Linked DNA regions of Sediminicoccus rosea. The protein of the gene in region 2 interacts with the protein of the main gene of each other region in a pairwise test. Links are inferred from orthologs where the notes say so. Each region holds a gene or a part of one and is shown on either strand. Other genes may lie near its edges.

Evidence for each region.
Region 1: the proteins of hfq (region 2) and rho interact in binary tests that used the Escherichia coli proteins (3 or more experiments, as listed by UniProt). The link is inferred for Sediminicoccus rosea from one-to-one orthologs.

What each region holds. Positions count from the first base shown.
Region 1 is NZ_CP137852.1:293,993-302,314, reverse strand. The notes cover bases 4,600-7,477. They hold rho (transcription termination factor Rho), read left to right. Parts: upstream 4,600-5,341; coding sequence 5,342-6,613; downstream 6,614-7,477. Other genes in these bases: R9Z33_RS01360 (HD domain-containing protein), read left to right, coding at 7,197-7,477; R9Z33_RS01365 (YtxH domain-containing protein), read left to right, coding at 6,956-7,192; R9Z33_RS01370 (hypothetical protein), read left to right, coding at 6,723-6,875; hemJ (protoporphyrinogen oxidase HemJ), read left to right, coding at 4,678-5,127; R9Z33_RS01385 (D-glycero-alpha-D-manno-heptose-1,7-bisphosphate 7-phosphatase), read left to right, coding at 4,600-4,675. Also shown: R9Z33_RS01420 (phosphoribosyl-ATP diphosphatase), read right to left, coding at 1-208; imidazole glycerol phosphate synthase subunit HisF, read right to left, coding at 208-978; hisA (1-(5-phosphoribosyl)-5-[(5-phosphoribosylamino)methylideneamino]imidazole-4-carboxamide isomerase), read right to left, coding at 1,089-1,823; R9Z33_RS01405 (N-acetyltransferase family protein), read right to left, coding at 1,820-2,413; imidazole glycerol phosphate synthase subunit HisH, read right to left, coding at 2,410-3,069; R9Z33_RS01395 (DUF2628 domain-containing protein), read right to left, coding at 3,066-3,473; imidazoleglycerol-phosphate dehydratase HisB, read right to left, coding at 3,473-4,078; more of R9Z33_RS01385, read left to right, coding at 4,154-4,599; more of R9Z33_RS01360, read left to right, coding at 7,478-7,751; R9Z33_RS01355 (GNAT family N-acetyltransferase), read left to right, coding at 7,748-8,322. UniProt on the Escherichia coli protein: Facilitates transcription termination by a mechanism that involves Rho binding to the nascent RNA, activation of Rho's RNA-dependent ATPase activity, and release of the mRNA from the DNA template.
Region 2 is NZ_CP137852.1:3,765,588-3,781,999, forward strand. Bases 49-2,727 are described here. They hold hfq (RNA chaperone Hfq), read right to left. Parts: upstream 1,714-2,727; coding sequence 1,384-1,713; downstream 49-1,383. Other genes in these bases: R9Z33_RS17990 (inositol monophosphatase family protein), read right to left, coding at 49-75; hflX (GTPase HflX), read right to left, coding at 72-1,400; R9Z33_RS18005 (HAD family hydrolase), read right to left, coding at 1,802-2,446; R9Z33_RS18010 (D-amino-acid transaminase), read right to left, coding at 2,443-2,727. In the rest of the region: more of R9Z33_RS17990, read right to left, coding at 1-48; more of R9Z33_RS18010, read right to left, coding at 2,728-3,315; nitrogen assimilation response regulator NtrX, read right to left, coding at 3,340-4,734; R9Z33_RS18020 (sensor histidine kinase NtrY-like), read right to left, coding at 4,724-6,967; ntrC (nitrogen regulation protein NR(I)), read right to left, coding at 6,981-8,423; R9Z33_RS18030 (two-component system sensor histidine kinase NtrB), read right to left, coding at 8,420-9,589; tRNA dihydrouridine synthase DusB, read right to left, coding at 9,586-10,626; R9Z33_RS18040 (bifunctional 2-C-methyl-D-erythritol 4-phosphate cytidylyltransferase/2-C-methyl-D-erythritol 2,4-cyclodiphosphate synthase), read left to right, coding at 10,739-11,884; R9Z33_RS18045 (acetyl-CoA acetyltransferase), read left to right, coding at 12,178-13,359; ypfJ (KPN_02809 family neutral zinc metallopeptidase), read left to right, coding at 13,401-14,222; R9Z33_RS18055 (ABC transporter ATP-binding protein), read right to left, coding at 14,238-15,269; R9Z33_RS18060 (ABC transporter ATP-binding protein), read right to left, coding at 15,266-16,234; R9Z33_RS18065 (ABC transporter permease), read right to left, coding at 16,234-16,412. UniProt on the Escherichia coli protein: RNA chaperone that binds small regulatory RNA (sRNAs) and mRNAs to facilitate mRNA translational regulation in response to envelope stress, environmental stress and changes in metabolite concentrations.

The DNA.
Region 1 (8,322 bases), 3.5 Mb from region 2 along the record:
ATTCGATGGTGGCCCAGAGCCGGTCCAGCACCGCGGCGTCACCATCCTCGGGCAAGGTGAGCGGCTTGAGATGCGCCGCCTCGGCCTTCAGCACCGCCTTGGGGATGCGCGCCTTCTTCGCCGGGATGTTCTTCGGCACGGGCAGCTTGCCAGCCTTCGCGGGCTTGGCCGACTTGCTCGCCGCCTTCTTCTTCGTGGCCTTCGCCATCACGCCATCTCCCGGACGCGGCGCACGGGCAGGCCCGCCGCCGCCAAGGCATCCTTGGCCTGTTCGATGCGGAACACGCCATCATGAAACACGCTGGCCGCCAGCAGCCCGGTGGCCCCGGCCCGCGCGCCCTCGACGAAATGATCCAGCGCGCCGACGCCGCCCGAGGCCACCACCGGCACGCGCACCGCGCCCACCACGCGGCGCAGCAGGTCGAGGTCGAAGCCCTGCTTCGTGCCGTCGCGATCCATCGAGGTCAGCAGGATCTCGCCGGCGCCCAGGCTCGCCATCCGGCGCGCCCAATCCACCGCATCCAGCCCGGTCTCGCGCCGGCCGCCATGGGTGAAGATCTCCCAGCGGCCCTCCGCCACCTTCTTCGCATCCACGGCGACGACGATGCATTGGCTGCCGAAGGCCTCGGCCGCGCGGCGCACCAGGTCAGGGTCGCTCACCGCCGCGGAGTTGATGCTGGCCTTGTCGGCGCCAGCCAGCAGCAGCTTGCGGATATCCTCCACGCTGCGCACGCCGCCACCCACGGTGAGCGGGATGAAGACCTGCGCCGCCGTGCGGGAGACGACGTCATACATCGTATCCCGGTTCTCATGCGTGGCGCCGATGTCGAGGAAGGTCAGCTCGTCCGCGCCCTGCGCGTCATAGGCGCGGGCCTGCTCGACCGGGTCGCCCGCGTCGCGCAGCGCGACGAAGTTCACGCCCTTCACGACGCGGCCTTCCTTCACATCGAGGCAGGGAATGATGCGGAGCGCGAGCACGGATGAATTCCCGGTTTGTCCAGGTATCCGGATGATCCTGGGGCAAGGCGATTGCGGCGTTTTTCGCGGTGCGTCAAGCGATGGCTTGGTGACAAGCGCGACGGCGCCGCTCAGCCCGCCGCCAGCGCCAGTGCCTCGGCCGGGACGATCCGGCCGTCATACAGCGCGCGGCCCAGGATGCAGCCGGCGATGCCATCCGCCGCCACCGCTTTCAGCGCCTCGAGGTCCGCCAGCGAGGCGACGCCGCCCGAGGCGATGACCGGCGTCTCCAGCGCCGCGGCCAGCGCGCGCGTCTGCTCGACATTCACGCCGCTCAGCATGCCGTCGCGGTCGATGTCGGTGTAGATGATCGCGGCGGCGCCCGCATCTTCCAGGCGCAGCGCCAGGTCGCGCGCGGGGAGCGTGCTGGTCTCGGCCCAGCCTTCCGTCGCCACCATCCCGCCGCGCGCATCGATGCCGACGACGACGCGGCCCGGGAAATGCCGGCAGGCCTCGCGCACGAAATGCGGATCCTTCACGGCGGCGGAACCGAGGATCACGCGGGTCACGCCGCCCTCCAGCCAGGCCTCGACCGTCGGCATGTTGCGGATGCCGCCACCCAGCTGCACCGGCATGGGGGCCGCGGCCAGGATGCGCGCCACCGCCTCGGCATTGGCGGGCTTGCCGGCGAAGGCGCCGTCGAGGTCCACCACATGCAGCCACTGAAAGCCATCGGCCGCGAAGACGCAGGCCTGCTCGGCCGGATCCTCGGCGTAGATGGTGGCTTGCGCCATGTCGCCGCGCTGCAGCCGGACGACGCGGCCCTGCTTGAGGTCGATGGCGGGGTAGAGGGTGAAGCCGCTCACGTCTTGATCCGTCCCAGGGCATCGGCCGTGCTGCGGCCGTGCTGCGGCTCCAGCAGGCGGTAGTAGAAGAAGCCGGCCACCGTCTCGCCGCCCACGCGCGCATAGGCGGGGTGGCTGCCCCAGCGCACATAGCCCAGCCGCTCGAACAGCGTGATGGCGCTCTCCTGCGTAGCGCGCACATCGAGGTTGAGCACGCGGATGCCCATGGCCGCCGCGCGCTCCTCGACGCGGCGCACCAGCAGCCGCGCGAGGCCGAAGCCGCGCGCATAGGGCGCGATGAAGGCGTGGGTGAGCTGGGCGGCGAAGCCCTGCGCTTCGTTGTTGCGGGGCGGGCGGACGAGCTGCGCGCTGCCCACCACCTGGCCATCCAGCCGCGCGATGAAGAATTCGCGCTCGGGCACCAGCATCACGCCGCGGAAATGGCGTTCGAGAGCGGAGCGGCTCTGCGCCTCCACCCAGCCGAAGCCGCCGCCCTCCACGATGGCGGCATTGGTCGCCTCGCAGAGGTCGGCCAGGTCATGCGGGTCGAGCATGTCCACGCGCTCGACCTCGAGCCGGTGCACCTCGGTGGCGGCGGGGTCGGCGCTCACGTCGGCTCCATCCGGGGCGTCCATCGCAGGAAATTGGCCAGGATCCGCAGGCCGACCCCGGCGCTCTTCTCGACATGGAACTGCGTGCCGACGATGTTGCCGCGGCCCAGGATGGCCGGCACAGGGCCGCCATAATCGGTGGTGGCCAGGACATCCGCCGGCTCGCCGCCGCGCCAGGCGTAGGAATGCACGAAATAGGCGTGATCGCCGGGGACCAGACCCTCCAGCAGCGGATGCGCGCCGGGTGTGAAGTCGAGCGCGTTCCAGCCCATCTGCGGCAGGGGCAGGGGGGTGCCGTCGGGCGCGCGGGGGTCCATCTCGGCCACCTCGCCGGGCAGCCAGGCGAGGCCGGGGGTGGAGCCGTGCTCCAGGCCACGCTCGGCCAGCAACTGCATCCCGACGCAAATCCCGAGGAAGGGCTTCCGGTGGACCTGCACCTGCTCATAGAGCGCGCCGACCATGCCTTCCAGCGCGTCCAGCCCGGCGCGGCAGGCGGCGAAGGCGCCCTGGCCGGGCAGGATGATGCGGTCGGCGTGGATCAGCGTTTCCGGCTCGCGCGTGATCTCGACGGTGATGGGCCCGGCGGCGGCGCGTTCCAGCGCACGGCAGACCGAGGCGAGGTTGCCCGAGCCGGGATCAATGACGGAGACCCTCATCGCGCCACCTCACCCGCGTAGAGCGGCAGGAGGCGCGGCTCGGCCTGGAGCAGGCGGGCCAGCGCGCCATCGGCATCCTGCCCCTGGACGACATGCGCGAGCGTCCAGCCGCGGCGGCCCAGCGCCCAGCGGCGCAGGTCCTGGCCCTGGAAGCCGAGCAGCAGATGCGCGGCGAGCGCGGCCGCGATGCCATAGGGGTCGGGCAGCAGGTTCAGCACGACGAGGCCGACCAGCACCCCGAACCCGGCCAGCCAGGCGCGATGCCGGAACAGCCAGAAGGGGCCGAAGAGGAAGGCCCAGAAGGAGAACCCCTCCGGAATCAGCACCGGCGGCTGCTTGAGCCCGGTGGCAGGCACCGAGCCGCGGGCGGCGCCGGGCGGGAGATGGACGGTCCAGCTCCGCATCAGGCCTCCAGCACGCCCTTGGTGGAGGGGATGGCGCCCAGCTGGCGCGGATCGGGCTCGATGGCCATGCGCAGGGCGCGGGCGAAGGATTTGAAGCAGGCCTCGGCGATGTGGTGCGCGTTGGTGCCGGCCTTCTGGGTGATGTGGCAGGTCAGGCCCGCATTCATCACCAGGGCGCGGAAGAACTCCTCGAAGAGTTCCGTGTCCATCTCGCCCACCTTGTCACGCGTGAAGGTCACGCTCCAGGCGAGGAAGGGGCGGCCCGAGATGTCGATGGCGCATTCGGCCAGCGCCTCGTCCATCGGCATCAGGCATTGGCCGAAACGGGTGATGCCGCGCTTCTCACCCAGCGCGGCCTTGATGGCCTGGCCCAGCACGATGCCGCAATCCTCGGCCGTGTGGTGGAAATCAATGTGCAGGTCGCCCTTGGCGCTCAGCGCCAGGTCGAGCAGGGCGTGGCGCGTCAGCGCGTGCAGCATGTGGTCGAGGAAGCCGATGCCGGTCGCGATCTCGGCGCGGCCGGTACCGTCGAGGTCGAGCCGGGCGGTGATGTCCGTCTCGGCGGTCTTGCGGGCGATCTCGGCGCGTCGGGTCACGGGCTGCATGGGCGCACCTCTAATCCTCCCGGCGCGAGAAGGCCAGCGCTGCCCGCCGCCGGGGCGCCATGCTATCGGCGTGGCATGGAGATGACGGACCAGCGGCGCCCGGGCGCCTTCCTCGACCGCGACGGCGTGCTGATCGAGGATACCGGCTACCCGCACCGGATCGAGGAGGTGCGCTGGATACCCGGCGTGATGGCGGCCCTGCGGCGGCTGAACGCGGCGGGCTTCGCCGTCTGCATCGTCACCAACCAGGCGGGCGTGGCGCGCGGCTATTATGACGAGGCGGCGGTTGGCCGCCTGCACCACTGGATGGCGAACGAGGCGCGGGCGGCCGGGGCCCGGCTCGACGGCTTCGCCTATTGCCCCTTCCACGCGGCGGCCGAGGCGCCGCGCTATCGCCGCGAGAGCCCCCGCCGCAAGCCGGGCCCAGGGATGATCGAGGATTGGCTCGCGCATTTCCCGCTGCGCCGGGACGGGAGCTTCCTGATCGGTGACCGCGCGACGGATCTCGAGGCCGCCGCCGCCGCGGGCATTCCCGGCCATCTCTTTCCGGGCGATGATCTGGATGCCTTCGTCGCCGCCATCCTCAAGGGGAACTGACCTTGGACTTCCTTGCCCCCGCCTATCTCTGGGTCAAATCCTTCCATCTGATGGCCGTGATGGCCTGGATGGCAGGGCTGTTCTACCTGCCGCGCCTCTATGTCTATCACTGCGAGATCCCGCAGGGCGGCGGGGTGGAGCATGAGCGCTTCAAGAAGATGGAGCGCCTGCTGCTGCGCGCCATCATGAACCCCAGCATGATCGTCACCTGGCTCCTCGGCCTCATGCTGGTGGCGACGCCGGGCGTCGTCTCCTGGACCTCGGGCTGGTGGCACGTGAAGCTGCTCTGCGTGCTGGCGATGACCTGGTTCCACATGTACCTGGCGAAGCACCGCAAGGCCTTCGAGCGCGACGAGCGGATCTTCCCGCAGCGGCACTGGCGCTACATGAACGAGGTGCCGACGCTGCTGATGATCGTCATCGTCATCATGGTCATCGTGAAGCCCTTCTGAGCGGCCCCCGCTGAGGCCCCCCCAATGGGGGGGGGCAGCAGGGAGACGTTGACGCGGCGGCCAGGGGTGCCTACCTTGGTCCGGTCGGTCCTTCGCGGGCCGATCCCTCCCTCCCGACCGCCGAATTCGCCGAAGCCCCTGCGCGCGGCACGAATTGCGGGGCCCATGACATCGCCCCCGGCGTCTTCCCCACGATCCACACTCCGGATGCTGCATGCACCTCTCTGAACTCAAGGCGAAGACGCCGCCCGAACTCCTCGCATTCGCGGAGGAGCTGGGCGTCGAGAACGCCTCCATCCTGCGCAAGCAGGACATCATGTTCGCCATCCTCAAGACCTTCGCCGATAACGACCAGGCGATCTATGGCGAAGGCACGCTGGAAATCCTCAGCGACGGCTTCGGCTATCTCCGCAGCCCGCAGGCGAACTTCCTGCCCGGCCCCGACGACATCTATGTCAGCCCCGCCCAGGTGCGCCGCTTCGGCCTGCGCACCGGCGACACGGTGGAAGGCCAGATCCGCGCGCCCAAGGATGGTGAGCGCTACTTCGCCATGCTCAAGGTGAACGCGGTCAATTTCGAGCCGCCCGAGGCGCTGCGCCACCGCATCAACTTCGACAACCTGACGCCGCTCTACCCGACGCGCCGCCTCAAGATGGAAATCGAGGGGCAGGAGACGCCGAAGGGCGTGCAGAAGGACAACACGCACCGCGTGATCGACCTGATCGCGCCGATCGGCATGGGCCAGCGCGCGCTGATCGTGGCGCCGCCGCGCACCGGCAAGACGGTGATGCTGCAATCCATCGCGAAGTCCATCACCGCGAACCACCCCGACGTCTTCCTCATGGTCCTGCTGATCGACGAGCGGCCCGAGGAAGTGACCGACATGGCGCGCACCGTGCGCGGCGAGGTCGTGGCCTCCACCTTCGACGAGCCGGCGACGCGCCACGTGCAGGTGACGGAGATGGTGCTGGAGAAGGCCAAGCGCCTTGTCGAGCACAAGCGGGATGTCGTGATCCTGCTCGACTCCATCACCCGCCTCGGCCGCGCCTACAACTCCGTCGTGCCCTCCTCGGGCAAGGTGCTGACGGGTGGTGTGGACGCCAATGCGCTGCAGCGGCCCAAGCGCTTCTTCGGCGCGGCGCGCAACATCGAGGAGGGCGGTTCGCTCACCATCATCGCCACCGCGCTGATCGACACCGGCAGCCGCATGGACGAGGTGATCTTCGAAGAGTTCAAGGGCACCGGCAATTCCGAGCTGATCCTGGACCGCAAGCTCTCCGACAAGCGCGTCTTCCCGGCGATCGACATCACCAAGTCCGGCACCCGCAAGGAGGAGCTGCTGGTGGATCGCGGCACGCTCAGCAAGATGTGGGTGCTGCGCCGCATCCTGAACCCGATGGGCACGCAGGACGCGATGGAATTCCTGACCGACAAGCTGAAATACAGCAAGACGAACCAGGACTTCTTCGACGCGATGAACACCTGAGGGCCGGACCGGCAGGGCATCGCCCTGCCAGGAACGGGGCCAAGAATGGGGCCATGAATGGGGCAGGGGCGGGCATGATCCCGCCCCATTTTGCCGTCACGCTCACGCCATGCCGAAGATCGTGCTCCCTTTGCTGCTGCTTGGGCTGCTGGCGGGCTGTGCCCCGCCTCGGGGAGTGCCGGCCGATGGCTACCGGGGCGCCTGGCCGCCCCTGGGCCCGCTGTTCCGGCAGCGGGAGATTGCCAATCATCCGGGAAATTGATCCGATGACCGGGAAGCATCGGCGCCGCTTCAACCCGCCGCCCGGCGGGTCGGTTTCCGCCAAACAAGGAGAAGACCATCATGCGACACGCTTTCACGGCGCTCGGCCTTTGCGCCCTGCTGTCCCTGGGCGCCTGCACCAATCCCAATGACCCCGCCCAGCGGGCCGCCGGCGGCGGCTTGATCGGTGCCGGCGCGGGCGCGGCGATCGGCGCCATCGCCGGCGGCGGCCAGGGTGCCGCCATCGGCGCGCTGACGGGCGGCGCGGTGGGTGCCGCGACCGGCGTCATCACGACGCCGCAGCGGGGCAACAGGTAGGCGCTTGAGCGCGAAGCTATTGGCGGCCGCGAGCTTCGCGGCCGCCGTCCATGCCACGCATCGCCGCAAGGGTGCCGCGGCCGAGCCCTACATCAACCACCCGCTGGAAGTGGCGCAGATCCTCGCCGAGCACGATGCGCCGGAGGCCGCCATCCTCGCCGCCCTGCTGCACGACACGGTGGAGGACAGCACAGATGACCCCGAGCCGGTGACGCTGGAAGCGCTGGCCGCGCGCTTCGGCGCGGAGGTCGCGGGCATCGTGGCCGAGGTCTCCGACGACAAGAGCCTGCCGAAGGAGATGCGCAAGGCGCTGCAGGTCTCGCAGGCGCCGAAGAAATCCGCCGCCGCCAAGATGGTGAAGCTGGCCGACAAGATCTCCAACCTGCGCGCCATCGTCTCCGCGCCGCCGGCCTCCTGGAACCATGCGCGCCGCGTCGAGTATGTCGGCTGGGCGGGGCGCGTGGCGGCCGGGCTGCGCGGCGTGAATCCTGGCCTCGAGGCGCTGTTCGACCGGACCTACCAGACCGCCATGGCGGAGCTGGCGCGGGAGGCCGTATGAACCTCTCCCTCGTGCATGCGCTGGAGCGCGCCACGCTCAACGCGTTGCCTTCGCCGCGCGTCGTCTTCGACGGCCCCTTCGTCGTGCGCAGCTTCCTGGGCGGGACGGGGCGGGCGAATGCCGCCTGCTCCCTCGATCCCGCGCCCGATCCCGAACTGGCGCAGCGCGTCACCCGCGTAGCGGCGCATTACCGGCGCCTCGGCATGACGCCGCGCTTCCGCTCCGCGCCGCTCGATCCGCCGGGGCTGGAGGCGCTGCTGCGCGCGGGCGGCTGGGCCGAGGCGGATGAGAGCCATGTCACCCATGGCCGGGTGGCGGCACAGGCCGATCCGGCTGTCCGGATCCTCACCGCGCCGGATGCCACCTGGTTCGATGTGCTGGGCACGGTGGAATACCAATCCGCCGCGCGAAAGGCGGAGAAGCAGGAGGCGGTACCGCTCTTCGCCATTCCCGCCACCTGGCTCGTGCTGGAGGAGGAGGGGCGGGCGGCCGCCGCCATGTCGGCCACCTGCGATGGCCGCTTCACCGGGATCTTCGACCTCGCGGTGCGGCCGGAATTCCGGCGGCGCGG
Region 2 (16,412 bases):
CGGCAGGATCTCGGCCTGGGCGGTGCGGCGCAGCAGCCCCGCCACCTCGCTGGCGGCAGCGGCGGAGAACCTCAAGACAGCAGCTCGTAGCGCGCGCGGTTGGCGGGCGAGATGCGAACGGTGAGCTGGATGCGATCCTCGCCGTCCACGCGCTCCAGCACCTCGCCATGGCGGTAGAGCCAGGCGAGGCGCGAGCCATCCTCGCTCGGCAGGTCGAAGCGCTCGGTCAGCATGCTCTCGGCGAGGCGCGCATCCAGCGCATCGCGCAGCACGTCCAGCCCCTCGCCCGTCAGCGCCGAGACCGCGACCGCACCGGCCGCGCGCGAGGCGATCGCCTCGGGCCCGCCCAGCAGGTCGGCCTTGTTCAGCACCTCGATGCAGCGGCCGCGCCAGCCCTGATCGAGCGCCGCATCGGGCCCTTCGGTCATCTCGTCCAGCACGGAATTCACGTCGTTGCGCTGCGCCGTGCTGTCAGGATGCGCCACGTCCCGCACATGCAGGATGATGTCGGCTGCCGCGACTTCTTCCAGCGTGGCGCGGAAGGCCTCGATGAGCTGCGTCGGCAGGTCGCTGATGAAGCCCACTGTGTCGGAGAGGATGGCATGCCGCCCCGAGGGAAGCGTGATCTGCCGCATCGTGGGATCGAGCGTCGCAAACAGCTGGTCCTGCGCGTAGACGGCGGCGCCGGTCAGCGCGTTGAACAGCGTGGACTTGCCGGCATTGGTGTAACCGACCAGCGCGATGACCGGGAACGGCACGCGCTCGCGCGCCTTGCGGTGCAGGCCGCGGGTGCGCCGCACCTGCTCCAGTTCGCGTTTGAGCTTGATGATGCGCTCGCCGATCAGGCGGCGGTCGATCTCGATCTGACTTTCGCCTGGGCCGCCCAGGAAGCCGAAGCCGCCGCGCTGCCGCTCCAGGTGCGTCCAGGAGCGGACGAGGCGCGTGCGCTGGTATTCGAGATGCGCGAGTTCGACCTGCAACGTGCCCTCGCGCGTGCGGGCGCGCTCGCCGAAGATCTCGAGGATGAGGCCGGTGCGGTCGATGACCTTCGCACCCCATTCACGCTCCAGGTTGCGCTGCTGCACGGGGGTGAGTGCCGCGTCCACGATGACAAGGGTGGCGCCCTGCTCCTGCAGCGCCTGGCGGACCATCTCCACCTGCCCCTCGCCGAGCAGGGTGGAAGGCCGGCGCTGACGCAGCGGATGGATCGCCGAATGGACGATCATCACCCCGATGGAGGCAGCGAGGCCGACTGCCTCGGCCAGCCGGGCCTCCGCCGCGCGAGGCAGGCCGCCCGTGGGCGCGAATTCCAGGATGTTCGAACGCTGGGTGCGCTCGAAGGGCAGGATGACGGCGGCGCGGGTCGGCGCCGCCGCGACATCTTCACTCTTCGCGGGCAGCGGCCGGCTCCCGCGACATGGTGAGCGTGGTCTCGCGCAGCGGCGTGCCCGTCGCGGGCGGCGTGGCCGCAGCGGTGCCCGCTGCCTGCGGATCGAACAGCATGATGGGCGCGCCCGGCATCACCGTGCTGATCGCATGCTTGTAGACCAGCTGCGTGTGCCCATCGCGCCGAAGCAGGACGGAGAAATTGTCGAACCAGGTGATGATGCCCTGGAGTTTGACACCGTTGACGAGGAACACCGTCACCGGGGTCTTGCTCTTGCGAACGTGGTTCAGGAACACGTCCTGCACGTTCTGGGATTTCTCGGCCATCACGGCCTCCTTCTTCTTCTTGGTCGCGGGTCCCCGTCACCGGGAAGGCCCGTCGCCTTGCCATCAGGGCAATGTCGGGCGTCCCGGATCACTTGTCCAGAGCGTGCAAGCGGGCCGCAAGTTGCACGCCGTCGGTGAAGGCCAGGTCGGGGGCGCAGGCGGCGATGCCGCCATCATGCGCGGCATCGCCCAGCAGCACGGCGCAGCAGCCCGCCGCCCGCGCCGCCTGCATGTCGATCGCCGTATCGCCCACGTACCAGACATGCGGGCCGGCACTGAGGCCCATCTGTTGCAAGGCCAGGTGCAGGGGCGCGCCGGAGGGCTTGTCCGCCACCGCATCCCCCGCGCCCACCAGCGTGCGGAATCGCGGCGCCCAGCCGAGATGCGCGGCCTCCTTCCGCAGGAGCGGCCCCTGCTTGTTGGAGACGACGCCAAGCGGCAGATGCGCCAGTGCATCCAGCATGGCGAGGCTCGCCGGCAGGGGCCGGATCACCTGTAGATGCGTCGCGTGGACCGAATCGTAGAAGATGTCCCGCGCGCGCTCCCACTCCGCGCCGAAATGCTCCGGAAAGCTGTCGCGGAGCGACTTGCGGACATTGGCCAGCACCTGTTCGCGCGTCCATGCGGGCTTGCCGAAGGCGGCGAAGGCCGCGTTCAGCCCGGCCTCGATCGCAGCCCAGCCATCGATCAGCGTGTTGTCCCAGTCGAACAGGATGGCGGTGGGCGCCCTCATGCGGCGTTCCCAAGCCCGGCATGCACATGCCGCGAGAAAAGATCGAAGAGGCGCCGCGTGACGGGGCCGACCGTACCATCCCCCACCGCGCGGCCGTCAATCTTCACGATCGGCTTCACGAAGGACGTGGCGGAGGTCAGGAAGGCCTCCCGCGCCGCCTGCAACTCCGCGAGGCTGAAGGGTTCGAGGCTGTAGGGGATGCCCGCCGCCTCCATCTCCGCGATCAGCGCGCCGCGCGTGCAGCCGGGCAGGATCACATGATCCAGCGCGCGGGTGCGGAGCACACCCGCCGCATCCACGATCCAGAAGGAAGTGGCGGCGCCCTCGGTCACCATGCCGGTCGCTTCCTCAAAGAGGATGGCCTCGGCCGCGCCCGCATCGCGCGCCGCCTGGCGGGCCAGAACATTGGGCAAAAGGTTCACGCTCTTGATGTCCCGCCGCGCCCAGCGCAGGTCGGGATGGGTGATCGCCGCGATGGTCCAGCGCTCCACATCCTTGGGATAGGGCGGGATGTGCCGCACGGTGACGACGAGCGAGACCGGTACGGGCGTCTTCGGGAAGGCATGGTCGCGCCGCGCCACGCCGCGCGTCACCTGCATGTAGAGCAGGCCATCCGTCACGCGGTTGCGGCGGGCCACCTCCATCAACACCATGCGGAGTGCCGCGCGCGGCATGGGCATGGGCAGGTGGATCTCCTTCAGCGAGCGTTCCAGCCGGTCGAGATGGCGGCCCTCATCGATGAAGCGGCCGCGGTAGAGGTGCACCACCTCATAGATCCCGTCGCCGAACTGGTAGCCGCGATCCTCGATGTTCACCGAGGCGTGGCGTTGGGGCAGGTAGGCCCCGTTCACATAAGCGATCTTCGACATGCAGCCCTTCTTTCCCCGCGCAGGTTACGCGGTTCCGGAGGCCCTGTCTTCGGCGTGGACGCCCAGGAATTTCAACTTCCGGTGCAGCGCGCTGCGCTCCATGCCGACGAAATTGGCAGTCCGGCTGATATTGCCGCCGAAGCGCAGCAGCTGCGCCTCCAGATATTGCCGCTCGAAGGCCTCGCGCGCGTCGCGCAGCGGCAGCGTCATGATCTCGCTGGAACGGTCGAGCCGCAGCATGGAGGGTGCGGTGGAAACGATCTCGGGCGGCAGGGATTCGGCCCGGATTGGCGAACCGGAATCGCCCGGCGCCATGATCAGCAGCCAGTCCATCAGGTTGCGAAGCTGGCGCACATTGCCTGGCCAGTCATGCGTCTGCAGTGCGGCTATGGTGTCCTCCGCCAGCGCACGGGGTGCCAGGCCGGAGCTCTCGATGGAGCGCGTCATGAAATGGCGGGCGAGCGCGGGCACATCCTCCCGCCGCTCGCGCAGGGCCGGCATGCGGAGCGGCACGACGGAGAGGCGGTAGAACAGGTCCTCGCGGAAGCGCCCCGCCGCGATCTCGGCCTGCAAGTCCTTGTTGGTGGTGGCGATGACGCGCACATCCACCTTCACGCGCGTGGCGCCGCCGATGCGCTCGAAGCCCTGCTCCTGCAGGGCGCGGACGATCTTGCCCTGGGTCTCCAGCGGCATGTCCGAGACCTCGTCCAGCAGCAGCGTGCCACCATGGGCGCGCTCCAGCGTGCCGGCGCGGCGCGGCTGGTCGCCGCGCGGCTCCACGCCGAACAGCTCCTCCTCGATGCGCGAGGGGTCGAGCGTCGCGCAGTTCAGCGCGACGAAGGGGCCATCGGCGCGGCGCGAGCGGGCATGCAGCATGCGCGCCGCCACCTCCTTGCCGGTGCCGGGCGGGCCGCTGATCAGCACGCGCGAATTGGTCGGCGCCACGCGCTCGATGGCCGCGCGGATCTGCGCCATGGCGGGCGAGACGCCGATCAGCTCCGCCTCCGAACCCGCACGCAGACGAAGGTCGCTGATCTCGCGCTTGAGCTTCGCCGCCTCGAGCGCACGCGAGACGATGAGCAGCAACCGGTCGCTCTTGAAGGGCTTCTCGATGAAATCGAAGGCGCCCTTCTGGATCGCCTGCACCGCCGTCTCGATATTGCCATGGCCCGAGATCATCACGCAGGGCACATGCGGCTCCTCGCGATGGAGAGCATCGAGGATCTCGAGCCCATCCAGGCGCGAATTGGCCAGCCAGATGTCCAGGATGACGAGCGATGGCCGGCGCGCGCGGAAATGCGCGATGGCCGTGTCGGAATTATGCGCCTGCCGCGTCTCGTAGCCCTCATCGGAGAGGATGCCGTCGATCAGCGAGCGGATATCCGGCTCGTCGTCTACGATCAGGATGTCATGCGCCATGGCGAGGCTCCCTGCTCTCCGTCTCGGCGCCGGCGGCCTCGGCCTCCAGCTCCGGCAGGATCAATTCGGCGCGCGCACCCAGGCCCGCACGCGCGTCGCCGAGCCGGATGCTCCCGCGGTGGTCCTCCATGATCTTCTTCACGATCGCGAGACCAAGGCCGGTTCCCTTTGTCTTGTGCGTCACATAGGGCTCGGTCAGCCGGTCCCGCTGGTCACCCCCCGGCAGTCCGATCCCGTCATCTTCGACGGCGATGATCAATCGCCCCGCCTCGGAAGACAAGCTCACACGGATATGGCCGACCGGCCTGGGGCAGGCAAGGCCCTCATCCTCATCCCGCTGCACGCGCATGGCGATGGCATCCGCCGCATTGTTGAGCAGATTCGTGAGGGCCTGGTTGATCAGGCGGCGGTCACAGGCGGCAAAGTGCTTTTCCTCGGGCAGGTCGGTCACCCAGGCGATCTCGGGGCGGGATTGCTGCTGCAGCACCAGGGCCTCGCGCACCAGCCGGCCCATCTCCTCGGGGCGAATCACCGGCTGGGGCATGCGGGCGAAGGCGCTGAACTCATCCACCATGCGCCCGATGTCGCCAACCTGGCGGACGATGGTGTCGGTGCAGGCGGTGAAGGTCTCGGGGTCGTGCGTGATCTGCTTCAGGTAGCGCCGCTTCAGGCGCTCGGCACTGAGTTGGATGGGGGTCAGCGGGTTCTTGATCTCATGCGCGATGCGCCGGGCCACATCCGCCCAGGCGGCCTGGCGCTGGGCGGTGAGCAGGGCGGAGATGTCGTCGAAGGTCAGCACATGGCCCTGCCCCTCCATCTCGGGCGAGAGGCGGGCCAGCAGCGTCTTGCGTTCATTGGGCGGGCCCACGCGGATCTCAGCCGTGCGGGTGGTGCCGGGCTGGGCCAGCAGCCCGGCGAATTCCGGCGCCACCTCGGCCATCGGCCGGCCGATCTCGCGCTCCAGATCGAGGCCGAGGAGCTGGCTCGCGCTGCGGTTGGGCAGGTTCACCCGCAGATCCTGGTCGAGCCCCACGATGCCGGCCGAGACGCCGCCCAGCACGGCCTCGGTGAAGTTCTGCCGGTCGGCGATCTGGCGATAAGCTTCGAGGAGCTCGCTGCGCTGGGCGGCGAGCTGGTTCGTCATGCGGTTGAAGGCCCGGCTGAGGCTGCCGATCTCGTCATCGCCATCCCCTTCCTCCACGCGCACCGAGAGGTCACCGCCGCGCACCCGCTCGGCCGCGGTGATGAGGCGCGAGATGGGCCCGGCGAGCTGGTTGGCCAGGACAAGGCCGACCAGCACGGCGGCCAGCAGCACGAGCAGCGCGCCGATGGCGAAGATCATCACGAAGGTGATCTGCAGCCCCTCGCGGTTGCGGTCGATCGCCTGGTAGGCGGTCACCGCCTGCTCGGTGCGCTGCATGTGCTCCAGCACCGAGGAATCGACCGGCCGGCCGATCATCAGCTGCAGGCCGGAAGCCGGGGTCAGCGCCACGATGGCCCGCACCCGATTCTCCTCCTCGACCGCGACCACCGCGACCTCGCCGCCGGTCGCGATCTCGATCGCCCAGTCGGGCGGGGGCGAGAGCAGGAAGGCGGAACTGACCCCGGCATGCGCGACGACGCGCCCCAGCAGCGGCTCGAACACCACCGCCTCGGTCAGGCCGCGGGCGCTGGCCTGGGTGGCCAGCACGCGGGCGAAGGCGAGGCTCTGGTCGGGCAGCAGCACCACGGCGCGGTTCAGGTCATTCGCCATGGCCAGCGCGTCGGCGCGAATGTTGTTCTGGTGCTCCTCGAAATAGGCGCGGCTCGCCATGAGCGAGGCTTCGAGGGCGGTGCGCACGCGGTCGCTGAACCAGGCCTGGATGCCGAGGTTGAAGAAGATCGCCGAGAAGCCGGCGAGCAGCATGGCCGGCACGATGGCGACGACCGAGAAGAGCAGCACCAGCCGCGTGTGCAGCCGAGAGCCGGCCGAGCCGCGCCGCCGCTCAGCCCAGACGCGCACCAGCTGCCCGGCGAGCGAGGCCAGCAGCAGCAGGATGATGGCGAGGTTGATGAGGACGAGCGCGACCACCTGCCCCGGCCGGGTCGGCCCGAGCGGGCTGCCGTCGGAGAGCACGACGAAGGTGAGGATGCCCATCACCAGGGCGCCCACCGCGAGGCCGAGCGTCACACCCCGGCCGAGCAGCATGTCGGCCAGGCGTCGCAGCAGCGGCACCCGGGCTGGTTTCGACATGCTCAGGGCGTGCTCATGACAGGCCGCGCACGACCGGCAATTCGAGGTCGCGCAGCTTCTTGCGCAGCGTGTTGCGGTTGAGCCCCAGCAGCGCCGCGGCCTTGATCTGGTTGCCGCGGGTGGCGCTGAGCGCGAGGCGCAGCAGCGGGCGCTCCACCTCCGAGATCACGCGGTCATGCAGGTCGCGAATGGGGATGCCATCCTTGTGGGCGGCCATGAAGAGCTTGAGGTGGCGCTCCACGGCCTGTTCCAGCGTCTCGCTCGCGCGCGGCGCGCCATCGGCGGGCGCCTCGGCCTCGGCCAGCTCGGCGGCGACCGCTTCCTCGCCGATCGTCTCCTGCGGGTAGAGGGCGGCAAGCCGGCGCATCAGGTTTTCCAGCTCGCGCGCATTGCCGGGCCAGGAATGGCGCTTCAGCCGCTCGAGCGCCTCGTTGCTCAGCGACTTCATGGGCAGGCCGGAGGCGCGGGCGCGTTCCAGGAAGTGCCGCGCCAGCAGGGGGATGTCCTCGGTCCGCTCGCGCAGCGGCGGCAGACGGATGGGCACCACGTTCAGGCGGTAGAACAGGTCCTCGCGAAACAGGCCGGCGCGGATCGAGGCGCGCAGGTCCCGGTGGGTCGCGGCGACGATGCGGACATTGGCCTTCACCGGCTGGCGGCCGCCCACCGTGGTGAACTCACCCTCCTGCAGCACGCGCAAGAGCCGGGTCTGAGCCTCGGCCGGCATGTCGCCGATCTCGTCCAGGAACAGCGTGCCGCCGGCGGCCTGCTCGAACCGGCCTACGCCGCGGGTCAGCGCACCGGTGAAGGCGCCGCGCTCATGCCCGAAGAGCTCGCTCTCGATCAGCTCGCGCGGGATGGCCGCCATGTTGATGGCGACGAAGGGGCCCTGCCGGCGCTTGCCATAGTCATGCAGCGCGCGGGCGATCAGCTCCTTGCCGGTGCCGCTCTCGCCCGTGACCATGACGGTGAGGTCGGCGGTCGTCAGGCGCGCGACGGTGCGGTAGATTTCCTGCATCGCGGTGCTGCGGCCCACGAGCGGGAGGCGCTCGCCCGGCTCGCCCTCCTCGTCCGCGGGCAGGGCTGTCGCGGGCTGCGCCAGGGCGCGCTCGACGACGTTGAGCAGCTCCTTCAGGTCGAAGGGCTTGGGCAGGTATTCGAAGGCGCCGCGTTGGGCGGCCTTCACCGCCGTCGTGAAGGTGGATTGCGCCGACATCACCACCACCCGGAGATCGGGGCGGATGCGCTTCATGCGCGGCAGCAGGTCCAGTCCGTTCTCGTCCGGCATGACGACATCGGTCACGACGAGATCGCCCTCGCCATCCTCCACCCAGCGCCACAGCGTGGAGGCGGAGGAGGTCGCGCGCACATTGTATCCAGCGCGCGTCAGCGCCTGGGAGAGGACGGTGCGGATCGCGCGGTCGTCATCGGCGATCAGGATGGTGCGGGATTCGGTCATTCGTCACTCTCGTTCGCCGCCTCGTCCCCACGCAGATTGGGCGGCTGGGCTGGCAGGGACAGTCGGAAGGTGGTGCGGCCGGGACGGCTGTCGCATTCGATGAGGCCGCCGTGATTGGAAACCAGCTTCGCCACGAGCGCGAGGCCGAGCCCCTGCCCGCCGCGCTTCGTGGTCACGAAGGGCTCGAACAGGGTGGAGCGCAGCGCCTCGGGGATGCCGGGGCCGTTGTCGCGCACGATGACCTGCAAGGGCAGGTGCACGCGCTCGCTGCTGCCGGGCACCGCGATCCGCACGCCGTGGTGATAGGCGGTGGCGAGCTGGATCTCGCCCGCGCCGCCGGTGGCGCCGCCATCGCTCAGCGCCTCGGAGGCGTTCTTCACGAGGTTGAGCAGGATCTGGATCAGCTGGTCCCGGTCGCCCCAGACGGCGGGCAGCGAGGGGTCGTATTCCTCGACGATGCGCAGGTGGCAGGCGAAGCCCGATTGCGCCACGCGGCGCACATGGTCGAGCACGGAATGGATGTTCACCGCGCGGCGCGTGATCGGCCGGTCGGAGAACATCTCCATCCGGTCCACCAGGTTGCGGATGCGATCGCTCTCTTCCTGGATCAGCAGGCAGAGCTCGCGGTCGCCCTCCGAGGCGCCCTGCTCCAGCAACTGCGCGGCGCCGCGGATGCCGGAGAGCGGATTCTTCACCTCATGCGCCAGCATGGCGGCCATGGCGGTGGCGCCGCGCGCCGCGCCCAGGAAGTGCAGCTGGCGGTCCAGCATCGCGGCGGTCGAGCCATCCTGCAGGGTCAGCACCACGCCATCCTGCAGGTCCGGCATGGGCGCGCCATAGACCGAGACGCCATGCCGGTGCAGCCGCGGGCTTTCGAGCGACAGGTCATGGTCCGCCACCGGGCTGTCCTGCAGGCGGATCTGGTGCAACAGCGCGAAGAGCCGGTGGTCGGCCGGCAGCAGCTCGGCCAGCTGCATGCCCATCAGGGTCTGCTGGGATTGCTGGAAGAAGAGCTCGGCCGCCGGGTTCACGAAGCGGAAGCGGTCCTCGCCATCCAGCACCACGGCCGGCATGGGCAGCGCCAGAAGGATGGCGGCGCTGTCCGGCGGTGCCAGGGCGCGCGGGCGGCGGGCCAGGGCGGCCACGCGGCTGATCACACCGGTCATGCCGCCTCCTGCCAGGGGGTTTCGGCCGGCGCGTGGCCGCGCTCAATCAGCGGCCCGTAGAAGCCCATGATGAGGGATTCCGCCGCCTCGCCCATCTCGACGCGATTGACCTGGGCGCGGAACTCGGCACTGCCCGGCAGGCCGCGCGAATACCAGGCGACATGCTTGCGCGCCATGCGCACGCCCACCCCCTCCCCGTGATGCTCCAGGATGGCGCGGTAATGCTTGAGCAGGATGGCCAGCTGCTCCTCCAGCGTCGGGTCGGGCAGGCGGATGCCCTCGCGCAGGAAGGCGGCGACCTGGCGCGGGAACCAGGGCCGGCCATAGCAGCCACGCCCGATCATCACGCCATCGGCGCCCGAGCGCGTCAGCGCATCCAGCGCATTGTCCACCGTCACGATGTCGCCATTGGCGATGACCGGGATGCTGACCGCCGCCTTCACCGAGGCGATGAAATCCCAGTCCGCGACACCGGTGTAGAGCTGCTGGCGCGTGCGGCCGTGGATGGTGACAAGGCGGATGCCGCATTCCTCGGCGATGCGGGCGAGCTTGGGCGCGTTCAGGCTCTGGTGGTCCCAGCCCATCCGCATCTTCAGCGTCACGGGCACGGGCACGGCCTTGACCACCGCCTCGAGGATCGCGGCCGCGCGGATTTCGTCGCGCATCAGCGCCGAGCCGGCGCTCTGGCCGACCGCGACCTTCTTCACCGGGCAGCCGAAATTGATGTCCACGATCGCGGCGCCCTTGTCCACGACGAGGCGAGCCGCATCGGCCATCACCGCCGGGTCGCAGCCGGCGAGCTGGACCGAGGACGGCCCGCCCAGTTCGTCCGTCGTGTCGCACATCTTCAGGCTCTGGCGATTCTCGCGGATCATGGCGGCCGAGGCGATCATCTCGCTCACCACGAGCCCGGTGCCCTCGGCCCGCGCAAGGCGGCGGAAGGGCAGGTCCGTCACGCCCGACATGGGTGCCAGGATCACGGGCGTTTCGATGGTCACATCGCGCGCAAGCGAGATGGGCCGAAGGCGGTTGCTCATCATTTGGGCAGGCATACGCAAAACCGAGCCCGGCGTCCACGGCGCGCGTATCGCCGCGCGAGATTTCCGTCCCAGAATTCCCGTCCCCGCCGATATGGCCTATTCGGACGGGATCATGATCGCAGCCCTTCTCCTGGCCGCCGGGCGCGGCGAGCGCTTCGGCGCCCCCGAACCCAAGCAATATGCGCTGCTGCTCGGCCGCCCCGTGCTCCGGGTGGCGGCGGAGGCGCTGCTGGCCGGCGGGCATGTCCAGGCGTTGCAGCCGGTCTGCGCCGCGGGCGAGGAGGTGCGCATCACCGCCATGCTGGAGGGGCTGCCCCATCTGCCGCCCGTGACCGGAGGGGCCACGCGCCAGGCCAGCGTGAAGGCCGGCCTCGCCGCCCTCGCGGCGCTCAACCCCAGCGCCGTGCTGGTGCATGACGCGGCCCGGCCGGTGATCCCTGCCGGGACCATCCCTGCCCTGCTCGCCGCCCTCGAACACCGCGCCGGCGCCATTCCGGCGCAGCCCGTCTCGGACACGCTGAAGCGCGGCGAGGCCGGCGTGATCGGCGAGACGGTGCCCCGCGCCGGCCTGTTCCGCGCCCAGACGCCCCAGGCCTTCCGCTTCGAAACATTGCGCGCCGCCCATGAGGCCGCCTCCGCCGAGGCGACGGATGACGCGCAGCTGCTGGAATGGATCGGCGAGAGCGTGGCGCTCGTCCCCGGCCACGAAAGCAACGTGAAAATCACCTTCCCGGAGGATCTGGCCCGCGTGGAATCCACCCTTCAGCCGCGGCTGCTGCCGCGCATCGGCACTGGTTTCGACGTGCACCGCCTGGTGCCCGGCCGCCCCCTCATCCTCTGCGGCGTGACCATCCCGCACGAACTCGGCCTCGATGGCCATTCGGACGCCGATGTCGGCATCCATGCGCTGTGCGACGCGATCTACGGCGCGCTGGCCGAGGGCGACATCGGCCGCCACTTCCCGCCCTCGCAGATGAAGTGGCGCGACGCCGACAGCGCGCAATTCCTGGTCCATGCCATGGAGCGCGTGCGGGCGCGCGGGGGCATGCTGGTCAATGCCGACGTCACCCTGATCTGCGAGCAGCCCAAGATCGGCCCCCACGCGGCGGCCATGATCGCGCGCCTCGCGGAGATCATGGGGGTGGAAGCACGGCGCGTCGGCGTGAAGGCGACCACGACGGAGCGGCTGGGCTTCCCCGGCCGAGGCGAGGGCATCGCCTGCCAGGCGGCGGTCAGCCTCATGGTTCCGGACTGACTTTTGTCCGATTGAATCGCGCCCGGCGAGCGGCCGAAAAAAAAGCCGCTCCTTGCGGAGCGGCCAAGTCAAGGTTGAGGAAGGCAAAGCTGTCGGGGCTGAGTCAGCGCCCGACGAAGGCAGATATAGGTTGCGCGAAGGGCGGTTCAATACCCTTTCGAAAATGTATCGCTTAACGAAGTCTCCATATGTGCTATTTTCGCAACATGTCCGGACCTTGTCCCGGCGCCGCGGTAGCACTGGCGGCCCTTCTGGGCCTGCCCTAACCTCACCGAAACGAGAGGGAAGCTGCCATGACCGCATCGCAACATGACGCCGCCATCATCGGCTGGGCGCATAGCCGCTTCGGCAAGCTGGAGGACGCACCGGACGCCGAGGCCCTGATCGGCCTTGTCGCGCGGGAGGCCATCGCCGATGCCGGGCTGGAGCCGCACGAGGTGGATGCCGTCTTCCTGGGCACCTTCAACGGCGGTTTCCAGGCGCAGGACTTCCCCTCCTCCCTGGTGTTCCAGGCCGTGCCGGAGCTGCGCTTCAAGCCCGCCACCCGCTTCGAGAATGCCTGCGCCACCGGCACCGCCGCGATCCATGGCGCGCTGGACTTCCTCGGCGCGAAGCGCGGCCGCATCACGCTTGTGGTCGGCGTGGAGAAGATGACTTCCACCCCCGGGCCGCGCGTGGGCGAGATCCTGCTCTCCGCCTCGCACCTCAAGACCGAGAGCGGGATCGAGGCGGGCTTCGCCGGCGTCTTCGCCCGCATCGCCGAGGCCTATTTCCAGCGCCATGGCGACAGCTCCGACGCGCTGGCCGCCATCGCCGCCAAGAACCACGCGAACGGCGTGGACAACCCCTATGCCCAGATGCGGAAAGACCTCGGCTACGAGTTCTGCCGCAACGAGAGCGAGAAGAACCCCTTCGTCGCCCGCCCGCTGAAGCGCACCGATTGCAGCCTCGTCTCGGACGGCGCGGCCGCGCTCATCATCGCCGAGGGCGACGTGGCCGCCACCGCCCGCCGCGCCGTGCGCTTCCGCGGCACCGCCCAGGTGAATGACTTCCTGCCCATCGCCCGGCGCGACATCATCCGCTTCGAGGGCGCTCGGGAGGCCTGGGCGCGGGCCTTCGCAGCCTCCGGCCTGACGCTGGCCGACCTCTCCTTCGCCGAGACGCATGACTGCTTCACGATCGCGGAACTCATCGAATACGAGGCGATGGGCCTGACGCCGGAAGGCCAGGGCAGCCGCGCCATCCTCGAAGGCTGGACCCGCAAGGATGGCCGCCTGCCGGTCAACCGCTCGGGCGGGCTGAAATCCAAGGGGCATCCGATCGGCGCGACGGGCGTTTCCATGCACGCGCTCGCCGCCATGCAGCTCACCGGCGAGGCGGGCGCGATGCAATTGCCGCGCGCCGAGATCGGCGGCGTCTTCAACATGGGCGGGGCCGCCGTCGCCAACTATGTGAGCATCCTCGAACGCGTCTGAGCCCGGCGCGGGCCTGCGCGAAGGAGCCGGCGCCGATGCGGATGGATGACGAACGCGAGAGCCGCAACCTCGAGGACCGACGGGGCTCGCGGGGCGGATCCGGCGGCGGCCTGGGCGGAGGCGCGCGGATCGGCGGCCTCGGCCTCGTCGCCGTCATCGTCATCTCGCTCTTGCTGGGCGTGGACCCGGGCGTCGTGCTTTCCACGCTGGAGACCGGCCAGGCGCCCGTCACCCAGCAGGCCGCGCAGGCGCCGCCGCGCGACGATCCGGCCGCGCGCTTCGTCAGCCGCGTGCTGGCGAGCACGGAGGATGTCTGGACGGCGGAATTCGCCCGGCATGGGCAGCGCTACGAGCCGCCGCGCCTCGTGCTCTTCTCGGGCCAGGTCGCATCCGGCTGTGGCACCGCGCAATCGGCCATGGGGCCCTTCTATTGCCCCGCCGACCGCCGCGTTTACCTCGACCTCGCCTTCTTCCGGGATCTCTCGCAGCGCATGGGCGCACCGGGGGACTTCGCCCAGGCCTATGTCATCGCGCATGAGGTCGGCCATCATGTGCAGAACCTGCTCGGGCGCCTCGGCGGCGGGCGGGACAATGCGGCGTCGGTGCGGACGGAGTTGCAGGCCGATTGCCTGGCCGGCTTCTGGGCGCGGCGGGCCAACGAAACGCGCCGCATCCTGGAGGCCGGCGACATCGAGGAGGGGCTCTCTGCCGCAGCCGCGGTGGGCGATGACCGGCTGCAGCAGCAAGCGCGCGGCCATGTGGTGCCGGAGAGCTTTACCCATGGCAGCAGCGCGCAGCGGGTCCGCGCGCTCAAGACGGGCCTGGGCAGCGCCGATGTGGGCGCCTGCCTCGGCCGGGGCTGAGACGCGCGAAGCGCCTCAGGCGTGGGCGCGGCCTTCCTCGACCGCGTGGCAGGCCACCATCGCGTCGCCCGCGGACAGCGGCGAAGCCGCGTGAGGCGCCGAAGCCACCGGCTTCATCACCGGCACCTCCGACTTGCAGCGCGCATTGGCAAGGGGGCAGCGCGGATGGAAGGTGCAGCCCGAGGGCGGTGAGATCGGGCTCGGCACCTCGCCACCCACCGGGATGCGCTGGCGGCCGGTCATTTCCAGATCCGGGATCGCCTCCATCAGGGCACGCGTGTAGGGGTGGCGCGGCGCCTGGAAGAGGCTCTCCGCCGGAGACAGCTCGACGAGCTTGCCGAGATACATGACGCCGATGCGGTCACTCACCTGCCGGACGACCGCGAGGTTGTGGCTGATGAAGAGGTAGGTCAGACCGAGCCGGGTCTGGAGTTCCTTCATCAGGTTCAGGATCTGCGCCTGGACCGACACGTCGAGAGCGGAGGTCGGCTCGTCGCAGACCAGGAATTCCGGGTTGGACGACAGCGCGCGCGCGATCGAAATGCGCTGCCGTTGCCCACCCGAGAATTCATGCGGGTATTTCTGGCCATCCAGCGGCGAGAGGCCGACCTGCGTGAGCAATTCGCCGACACGGTTCAGGATGGCCTGCTTGTCCTCGATCAGACGGAAGGCGCGGATCGGCTCGGCAACGATGTCGACCACGCGCCAGCGCGGATTGAGCGAGGCATAGGGATCCTGGAAGATCATCTGCATGCGGCTGCGCTGCTTGGAATCGGCGCGCGCCAGCGAGAGATCCTGCCCGTCGAACATCACGCGCCCGCGCGTGGTGGGGTAGAGGCCCACCATGAGGCGCGCGACGGTGGACTTGCCGCAGCCGCTCTCGCCGACGAGGGAGAGCGTCGTGCCCTTCGGGATGTCGAAGGAGATGCCATCCACCGCGCGCAACGTGCGCTTGCCCTCGCGCGCGACGATGCGCTGGATCAGCGGCTTGGAGACATCGAAATAGCGCGCGACATCCTCGGCCGCGATCATCGGGGTCGGGCTCATCGCTTGCCCTCCGCATAGAGCCAGCAGGCGGCGCGGGTGGTGCCCGCATCCAGCAGATCAGGCCGCTCCACCGCGCAGCGCGCGAAGACCTGAGGGCAGCGCGGGTTGTAGGCACAGCCCTGGGGGATGGCCGTCAGCCGCGGCATGGCGCCATCAATCTGCTGCAGGCGCTCGACGCGCCGGTCGAGCGGCGGAATCGAACCCATCAGGCCCTGCGAATAGGGGTGGCGCGCCTGGCGCACCACCTCGCGCACAGGGCCGATTTCGGCGATGCGGCCGGCATACATCACGGCGACCCGATCGGCGGTTTCCGCGATCACGCCCATGTCATGGGTGACCAGCATCATCGCCGTCCCCTTCTCCCGCGCCAGGGTCTTGAGCATGGCGATGACCTGCGCCTGGATCGAGACGTCGAGCGCGGTGGTCGGCTCATCGGCCACGATCAGCTTGGGCTCGGCGCAGAGGGCGAGCGCGATCACCACGCGCTGGCGCATGCCGCCCGAGAACTCGTGCGGATAGCTGTCGATGCGCTCCCGCGCCGCCGGGATGCCCACGAGTTCGAGCCAGCCGATTGCCTTCTCCCGGGCCTCGGCGGGGCCGATGGGCAGGTGGGTCGTCATCGTCTCCACCAACTGCCGGCCGATGGTGTAGAGCGGGTTCAGCGTGGTCAGCGGATCCTGGAAGATCGCGCCGATCTCGCGGCCGCGGATGCGGCGCATCTGCTCATAGGGCAGGTTGTCGATGCGCCGCCCCTCCAGCAGGATCTCGCCCTTGGCGATGCGGCCCGGCGGCTCCAGCAGGCCGATGATGGCGGCCCCGGTCATGGACTTGCCGGCGCCGGATTCACCCACGACGCCCAGCACCTCGCCCGGGGCGATGTCAAAGGAGACATCGTCCAGCGCCACCAGCGTGCCGCGCCGCGTCGGGAATTCGACGCGGAGGTTCTTCACTTGCAACAGAGACATCAGCGCAGCCTCGGGTTCAGCGCGTCGCGCAGCCAGTCGCCCAACAGGTTCACGGAAAGCACCATCACGATGAGGGCGACACCCGGGAAGATCGTGATCCACCACTCGCCCGAGAACAGGAAGTCATTGCCGATGCGGATCAGCGTGCCGAGCGAGGGCTGCGTCGGCGGCACGCCGA